Regions from separate parts of the Peribacillus sp. NPDC058075 genome, predicted to be linked through region 3. Evidence: riboswitches for the same ligand, from Rfam matches in the RefSeq annotation. Region 3 holds a riboswitch; each other region holds the start of a gene.
The links. Region 3 has a riboswitch for S-adenosylmethionine ahead of ACFVS1_RS10630 (Na+/H+ antiporter NhaC family protein). Riboswitches for the same ligand answer to the same signal wherever they lie in the genome.
Positions count from the first base shown of each region.

Region 1: another riboswitch for S-adenosylmethionine. It lies ahead of mmuP (S-methylmethionine permease); the one in region 3 lies ahead of ACFVS1_RS10630 (Na+/H+ antiporter NhaC family protein).
Region 2: another riboswitch for S-adenosylmethionine. It lies ahead of mtnK (S-methyl-5-thioribose kinase); the one in region 3 lies ahead of ACFVS1_RS10630 (Na+/H+ antiporter NhaC family protein).
Region 4: another riboswitch for S-adenosylmethionine. It lies ahead of ACFVS1_RS18505 (O-acetylhomoserine aminocarboxypropyltransferase/cysteine synthase family protein); the one in region 3 lies ahead of ACFVS1_RS10630 (Na+/H+ antiporter NhaC family protein).

Region 1 is NZ_JBHVSL010000001.1:1,533,879-1,536,082, forward strand. Features, by position in the region: gene ACFVS1_RS07725 (flavin reductase family protein) at 1-493, shown strand, start outside; SAM riboswitch class I at 709-811, shown strand; gene mmuP (S-methylmethionine permease) at 895-2,204, shown strand, end outside.
Region 2 is NZ_JBHVSL010000001.1:1,374,880-1,377,083, forward strand. Features, by position in the region: gene mtnA (S-methyl-5-thioribose-1-phosphate isomerase) at 1-56, opposite strand, end outside; gene mtnK (S-methyl-5-thioribose kinase) at 71-1,273, opposite strand; SAM riboswitch class I at 1,352-1,505, opposite strand; gene ACFVS1_RS06970 (carbon-nitrogen family hydrolase) at 1,577-2,204, opposite strand, start outside.
Region 3 is NZ_JBHVSL010000001.1:2,144,637-2,146,840, reverse strand. Features, by position in the region: gene ACFVS1_RS10635 (SOS response-associated peptidase) at 21-692, shown strand; SAM riboswitch class I at 959-1,066, shown strand; gene ACFVS1_RS10630 (Na+/H+ antiporter NhaC family protein) at 1,260-2,204, shown strand, end outside.
Region 4 is NZ_JBHVSL010000002.1:156,117-158,320, reverse strand. Features, by position in the region: gene ACFVS1_RS18515 (toprim domain-containing protein) at 1-340, shown strand, start outside; gene ACFVS1_RS18510 (thioredoxin family protein) at 344-652, shown strand; SAM riboswitch class I at 797-903, shown strand; gene ACFVS1_RS18505 (O-acetylhomoserine aminocarboxypropyltransferase/cysteine synthase family protein) at 1,006-2,204, shown strand, end outside.

The sequences.
Region 1 (2,204 bases), 610 kb from region 3:
CAATATAGCTCCGTTCAGTTTTTTTAACATAGTCAGTTCCAATCCTCCGATGATTTCCATTTCAGTTCAACGGAAAGAAGGAATTTCGAAGGACACGGCCCGAAATGCAATTCAAACAGGTGAATTCGTTGTTCATATCACTGATGAAGATAATGTTGCTGATGCAAATCGAACGGCCAAGGAACTCCCGTCTGACGAAAGTGAATTGGGTCTTACCAATTTCACACAGGCTGTTAGTGATAAGGTGTCGGTACCAGGATTGCAAGAAGCGAAGGTACGCTTTGAATGCACATTGGAGCATGCGATACCATTGGCAGGTTCCAAGAATAAACCTGGTTGTGATTTATTGATAGGGAAAATAGTCTGCTATCATATAGAGCAGGAGATTTACCATAAAGGCCGAATTGACCAGAATGGGCTAAAACCTGTAGCAAGATTAGCGGGTCATACTTATACAAAACTAGGGGAATTATTTGACATAGAACGACCTTAAGGAATATGAAAGAAAAATGGCGTCATCTTTTAAGGTGTCGTCATTTTTTTCGTTAGCATTATCTGCAATTCTAATACTTTAAGCGACTGTTCCAAAAACAAGTTCATATCTATGCCAAAGGTGCGATGTTCGTTTGGACTTTAAAGGAATTCTTTACAAATCGAAACAAAACTTGACAATTTTTTCATAGATTGATAAAGTTATAAAAAAATAATTTCTTATCCAGAGAGGTGGAGGGACTGGCCCTATGAAACCTCAGCAACAGGTCTGCAATGACACTGTGCTAATTCCCGGGGGTGAAACCTTGATAGATAAGACCGTACGTGTTTATTTGTCAGTAACGCACTCTTTTTTAGAGTGCGTTTTCGTTTTTTCTGGATGCAGGATAAAGGAGAGTAAGAATGGAGAACAAAAGGAAGCATGAATTTCAAAGGGAAATGCAGGCACGGCATATAATAATGCTATCGCTTGGCGGGGTGATTGGAACAGGTTTATTCTTAAGTTCGGGTTATACGATTCAACAGGCTGGCCCATTCGGCACCATCCTCTCGTATCTGATTGGGGCATTAGTGGTTTATCTAGTCATGCTATGTCTAGGTGAACTGGCAGTACATATGCCCGAGACAGGTGCGTTTCATAGCTACTCAGCTAAATACATAGGTCCTGGGACAGGGTATACAGTAGCCTGGTTGTATTGGCTAACGTGGACTGTTGCACTAGGTTCGGAATTCACGGCTGCAGGATTGTTGATGCAGAGATGGTTTCCATCAATCAATGTCTGGATATGGAGTGCACTATTTGCCATTTTGGTCTTGGCATTAAATGCGTGGACCGTTAAATTTTTCGCTGAATCCGAATTCTGGTTTGCGTCTATAAAGGTATTTGCCATTGTGATTTTTATTATTTTGGGAGCAGCGGCAATGCTGGGTTTTATTCCAATCATTCATTCACAATCCGCTCCGTTATTCTCCAATTTTACAAGTGAAGGTTTATTTCCGAATGGTGCTTTTGCCATTCTAATGACGATGCTTGCGGTGAATTTCGCATTCTCTGGAACTGAATTAATCGGAATTGCAGCTGGAGAAACTGTGAATCCTGAAAAAACGATACCAAAGGCAATCCGTATGACTTTATGGAGATTGATTATCTTTTTTGTAGGAACCATCGTTGTCTTATCCGCATTATTGCCTATTTCGGATGCAAGCGTATTAGAAAGCCCCTTTGTGGCAGTTCTTGAACGAATTGGTGTGCCGTATGCAGCGGATATTATGAACTTTGTCATATTAACTGCCATTTTGTCTGCTGCAAACTCGGGACTGTATGCATCATCCAGAATGCTTTGGTCACTTGCAGATAAGGAAACTATATCACCAATATTTGCAAAATTGACAAAACGGGGAGTTCCGATACATGCAGTCCTTTTCAGTATGTTGGGCGGCAGCTTAGCCCTGTTCTCGAGTATTATTGCACCGGATACTGTTTACATAGTGCTTGTATCCATTTCTGGACTTGCCGTGGTGGTAGTTTGGATGAGTATTAGCGTGTCACAGTTTCTATTTCGCAGACGATATATAAACGAAGGAAATTCAGTAAATGACTTGGCTTATCGAACGCCATTTTATCCACTCGTGCCAATCGTTTCTTTTATCCTATGCCTGGCTTCTTGCATAGGAATTGCATTTGATCCTACACAACGAATTGCACTATATTG
Region 2 (2,204 bases), 770 kb from region 3:
GTAATATGGGTATCATCCCATTGTACCGAATAAGGTAATGGTGCTAGTGTTGTCATGTGCAGGTCTCCTTTTAAATGGTTGAATAAGATGGCAATGTACGTTGCTTCAACGCTTCAATGACAGCTGGAACATCCAATTTTCCCCGGTTTTTAATTAAAAAAGCACCAATTTCCAATGTTGCCGTTTTGGCAGCGATCCTTGTTTCTTTATCTTCAATGATATTTAAATCGGCAACATGGGAAAGTCCGATGGTTCGCCGAATCAGTTCACAGCCAGCAAAGCCGAATGCATCTTTTTTGAATTTTGTCAGTAAATAAGGCAGATAACCTTTCACATGGCGAAATGGGCTTTTATTTTGGCCATCCCATAATTCGGAATAAGTTTCTTCAAAGGCCTTCCAACATTCATGAAGGTGTGTGTAAATCTCTTCCTTTCCAGCGCTATTACGTGTGATAGCCTGAAAGAGAAGGTTGGCGGTGTATTGACCTAGGTCAAAACCAACTGGACCATAAAAAGCGAATTCCGGATCGATAACCTTTGTTTCAGTTGCACTTGCAAATATACTTCCAGTATGTAAATCTCCATGAAGCAAGGCTTCCTGCTCGGTTTCGAAGCTTTGTTTCAGCTTAGCGACCTCAAGGATCACTTCTTTATCATCCCATATATTTTTGGCGGCATCAGTCAATTCCACCTCGAAATCTCCCGGGAGTTCCTCAAAAAATGGATCCGTGAAAATAAAGACTTCAGTGATTTTGCAGAGTTCGGGATTCGTGAAATGTCGGGCCACTTCCTTTTTCGCAGAGGGTTCTAAATGATAATCGGATGTATAAAATGCCGTTTTCGCCACATATTCACCAATATGCTGTGAAAGCAATGGATATGAATCTCCTTCGATCAATCCTGTTCTAACGATTTTCAAGTGCGATAAATCCTCCATGACCGTGATGGCAAGCTGTTCATCAGAATAATAGACTTGCGGTACGAATTCTGGGCAATAACTTCTGAAATGAATCAGCGCATTCGCTTCTATGGCAGCTCTTTTCAATGTCAGCGGCCAGCTCTCGCCAAGCACCTTGGCATAAGGGACCGCTTGTTTAATTATAATTCCTTTATTTGTGACTGTGTCTGTAATATGAAAAACATAATTTAAGTTTCCATCGCCGATTTCTTTACATGTTAAACTTGCATCCGCATTGACCAACCCAAGTTTTTTTGCAAGGGTTACAGCTGTTTCGTTTGTCAATCTCTTAAAATTTGAATGGTTTTGAGTCATTCTTTTCCCCTCCGGATTCAAAATAAGAATAAAAAAGCCTCTTTCATATAGAAAGAGGCAGAAGTTTTGGCTTCGGACCTCTTATCTTCCAGAATATGAATTCTGGTGGAATTAGCACCGTGCTCTGTGGATTTTATAATCCGGCGGTGAATCCGCCCCATTTCGCAATGGTATTACAGTCGGTTGCTGGGCTTCATAGGGCCTTTATCCCTCAGCCTGCTCTTGATAAGAGTAAATGTTTTCTGAAATTTTAATCTTCGGGAAAATAATATCAACTTTTTAAATAGTTTGTCAATGGGTAAATTAATAAAAATCAGGACGGCGATCTTCGAATACAGGTATTTTGTTACGTGCTTCCGTAACTTTATTGAAGTCCAAGGTGCCTGTCAGGAGTTCATTTCCTTCTCCGGCTTCACTTATGATATTCCCCCAAGGATCAATAATCAAGGAATGCCCGGCAAAGATATTATTGACATCAGAGCCTGAACGATTAACGGCTACAACATAGGCTTGGTTCTCGATGGCACGGCTAATCAATAAGGCTCTCCAGTGATCGAGTCTCGGCTTTGGCCATTCAGCCGTAACGAAGAGAACTTCGGCGCCTTTAGCGGTATGGGCTCGCTGCCATTCAGGGAAACGGATGTCATAACAAATGAAACCAGCACATATTTTTTCATCAAGAGTAAATAAACCATCTTTTTCTCCTGGCTTCAGGAAATGATGTTCATCCATTAATTGAAATAAGTGAAGCTTATCATATTCTTTTATGAGATTTCCCTGTTTATCGATGATTATCATGGTGTTATAGATTCCCTTGCTCGTTTTTTTCGCAATGGAACCGCCTACGATATGAATCTCGTGTTTCCTTGCCTGTGTTTTAAGAAATTCAATCGTTTTTTCCGCCTCTTGATCAGCAATCTCATTTAACCTG
Region 3 (2,204 bases):
CTAATACGGCAGGCGATAGTATGTGTGGACGTTTTACTCTTTTCACTGACATTGAAGAAATAAAAGATCGGTTTGATATTCAAGGATCGTTTGATGAGGAATACCAATTCAGCTACAATATTGCTCCTTCCCAATCCGTGCTCTCCGTCATTAATGACGGGGCAAGGAATCGACTTGGATATCTTCGGTGGGGACTCATTCCTTTCTGGGCAAAAGACGAAAAAGTGGGCTACAAGATGATCAATGCCAGAGCGGAAACCATTGCAGAGAAAGCAAGCTTCAGGAATGCGTATATGAGGAAGAGATGCTTGATAATCGCTGACTCTTTTTATGAATGGAAGAAGACACCGGAAAGAAAAATACCGATGCGAATAAAACTGAAGAATCATGCTCCATTTGGAATGGCGGGTATCTGGGAATCCTGGAAATCTCCTGAAGGCATCAGCGTCTATTCGTGCTCCGTTATAACAACCGTTCCTAATGAGCTAATGACTAGCATTCATGATCGTATGCCTGTCATCCTTAAACCAGAAGATGAAAAAGATTGGTTGAATCCAACCAATAATGATCCAGCATATCTGCAGCAGTATTTAAAGTCATTCGATTCGGAACAGATGGAAGCCTTTGAGGTATCGACTGATGTGAACTCGACCAAGAATAATTCATCGACCCTAATACAACAAATTTGCTGAGAGGTCATTAGACCTCTTTTTTATATGAACTCTGTCCGATAAATGAAAATAACTGATTAACTGCATATGTCAAGATCTCTTTATAACCAGTAAGGAGTGCATGAGAAGTAATGTAAAACTAATCCTTGCGAAAATAGACAAAATGCTGTACTCTTATATTTGCTTTTCAAAACGACTTTCCAGAAACTAGATTGGTTTTGGCAACTTTTCATCCTGGTTCTTTTCTGGTTGACATCGTAATTTTGATAAATTATATAATTTAGATCTTCTTATCAAGAGAGACGGAGGGACTGGCCCGAAGATGTCTCGGCAGCGGACTTAATAGGAGTGCTGTGCCAAATCCAGCAGGCTGAGTTTCGCCTGAAAGATAAGAAGAGTGTTTTTTATAAATTAAAAGACCTCTTCTTGTTGTTATCATAGAAGGGGTCTTTTTTATGCTGACAGTTTCTTGGCTATAGCTCCATGACTTGATAATCAAATTCGAACTGGTGTTATTTGCAAAATCTGTTAATAGGATAAGAGCTGTGACACATGTCACGGGGAAAATAAAAAGAGGTGTACATCATGATTGCAAACAATAAAGGGAATCCATGGGCATTGATCCCATTTGTCGTATTTTTAATTTTATTTATAGGGTCCGGAATCATCACTAAAGATTTTTATTCATTTCCGGTGATTGTAGCGATTTCAATTGCTTCGGCAGCTGCATTGGCAATGAATCGGAAAGAGACATTCAATCAAAAGGTTGATATCTTCTGTAAAGGTGCCGGGGACGCCAATATTATGTTAATGGTTATCATTTTTCTTTTAGCTGGCGCATTTGCCGAAGTTGCCAATGGCATGGGGGCAGTTGAATCAACAGTGAATCTTGCCTTAGCTGTTTTTCCGCAAAATCTATTAATGGTAGGGATTTTCATTATTGCTTGTTTTATTTCTTTATCCATGGGGACAAGCATGGGAACGATTGTTGCACTGGCACCTATCGGGGTCGGGATTAGTGAGCAAACAGATATTTCGCTTGCCCTTTCAATGGCGGCCGTTATTGGTGGTGCGATGTTTGGGGATAACCTTTCCTTCATTTCAGATACGACAATCGCTGCAGTTCGAACTCAGGGAACGAAAATGAAGGATAAGTTTAAAGTGAATTTTTTCATCGTTTTACCTGCGGCCATCATCACATGTGCCATCCTGGGAATTTTAACGATGGGTGAACAAGCCGACATCTCCCAACAGTCTTATAATTGGGTGAAGATTCTTCCATATCTTTGCGTATTGATTACTGCATTGGCAGGAGTCAATGTGTTCTTGGTCCTTTCCATCGGAATCGTCTTTGCCGGAATTATCGGGTTGGCAGACGGAAGTTATCAACCATTGGGTGTCATCCAAAAAGTTGGAGAAGGAATGGCGGGAATGTATGAAATCTCCTTCCTTGCCATTTTAATTGCAGGTATGGTAGCTGTCATCAAACATAATGGTGGCATCGATTATCTACTCCACCTAGTGACCCGAAAT
Region 4 (2,204 bases), on a different contig from region 3:
GATCATTGTAGAAGGCAGTTCCGATAGAAGAAAAGTTGCCTCCGTTTTAAATGAAGATGTGGAAATAAGATGTACGAATGGGACCATATCATTAACTAAACTGGATGAATTAGTGGATGAATTGATGGACCGTGATGTTTATCTCCTTTTTGACGCAGATGAATCAGGAGAAAAGCTGCGGAAGCAGTTCCGAAGGGAAATGCCGGAAGCGAACCACCTGTATATTAATAAAATGTACAAAGAAGTGGAAAGCTCGCCCGAACATCATATCGCAACTGTGCTTCTATCTGCTAATATGAATGTGAAAATGAAATTTTTAAGTCAAAGGGTGAACGACTAATTGATGCAGGAATGGAAAGAAGAAGAGTGTAAGCTTGCTGTTGAAAATGGGGAAACTTTTTGCTTATATTTATATACCCCTTTATGCGGCACTTGTCAGGTTGCCTCCAAGATGCTGACGATATCCCTGGAGCTATTCCCGGAATTGAAGGCAGGCAAAATGAATATGAATTATGTCCATGCAATGGCCGAAACATATGAAATCGAAAGTGTTCCTTGTTTATTGCTTTTCAAAGAAGGACAGCTGCACAAAAAAATATATGCTTTTCAATCCGTTCCTTATTTGTACGGATTGCTTAAGGAAATCAACTAAGAAACCAATCAGAACCGTGGTTGGTTTCTTTGTTGCGGACATTTGAATGCGAGAAAAAAATTAAAAAAAGAATATTCTAACAATTCATTGACTGAGTTAATCTAAAATGCTATATTTTGAATAAGTAACGGCAGAATTTAATAGTTCTTATCAAGAGTGGCGGAGGGACTGGCCCGACGAAGCCCGGCAACCGGTATAAATTTTATATACGGTGCTAATTCCAGCAGAGTGTTGGCTCTGGTAGATGAGGTGTGTTCTTGAAACCTCTTCTTGCTGAAGTGGTTTTTTTGTTTATAAAAGACCAGAGACCATCATATAATTCCAACTAAATCCATAGAAAAAGGTGAAATCATATGTCAGAGAAAAAGTTGCGTTTCGAAACATTGAGTGTACATGGCGGTCTGCAAGCTGATGGAACAGGTGCCCGTGCAGTTCCTATTTACCAAAGCAATGCATACTTGTTCAAAGACACCGACCATGCAGCGAATTTATTTGGCCTAAAGGAGAATGGCTATATATATTCACGACTTCATAATCCCACGGTCAGCGTTTTTGAGGAAAGAATGGCCTTATTGGAAGGCGGTATCGGCGGATTGGCAACAGCAAGCGGAATGGCGGCCATCTCACTTTCAATTCTGAATATTGCTGCTGCAGGGGATGAGATTGTTTCAGCCTCCACATTATATGGCGGTACGTATAACCTTTTTGAAAACACTCTTCCGAAATATGGAATCAAAGTGAAGTTCGTTTCTCCTGATGACCCCGAAAATTTCAAAAGGGCGATTACGCCAAGAACTAAAGCCATTTTTGCTGAAACGATCGGAAATCCAAGTTTGAGGGTGCTTGATATAGAAGCGGTAGCGAAAATCGCCCATGATGCAGGAATACCTTTGATCATTGATAATACCTTTGCGACACCGTATCTATGCAGACCAATTGATTTTGGAGCGGATATTGTCATCCATTCTGCTACAAAATGGCTTCTGGGAAATGGAACGACGCTGGGCGGTGTCATCGTGGATGGTGGGAAATTCGATTGGAACTCGCCAAATTACCCTGGCTTCACGGAGCCTGACCCAAGTTACGACGGTCTGGTATACGCCGAGGCAGTTGGACCTGCCGCGTTCATAACGAAAGCCCGAGTCCAGTTACTCCGTGATTTAGGCCCTGCTCTAAGTGCTCAAAGTGCATTCCAGTTTACGCTTGGACTTGAAACGCTTCATGTAAGGATGAAAGAGCATCTGGCAAACACCAAGTCGGTCATTAAATATTTAAAAAACCATCCTGCCGTGACTTGGGTTTCATATCCTGGTGATGAGGATCATCCCGATAAAGCCCTTGCGGGTAAATATTTGCCAAAGGGAGCTGGATCTGTCGTTACATTTGGGATACAAGGTAATCGAGAAGCTGGGGCAAAACTTATCAATGCGGTGAAATTATGGTCCCATGTAGCGAATGTTGGTGATGCGAAGAGCTTGATCATCCACCCAGCCAGTACGACCCATCAACAATTGAATGAGGCGGGTCTTACGAAAGCGGGTGTGAGTGCCGA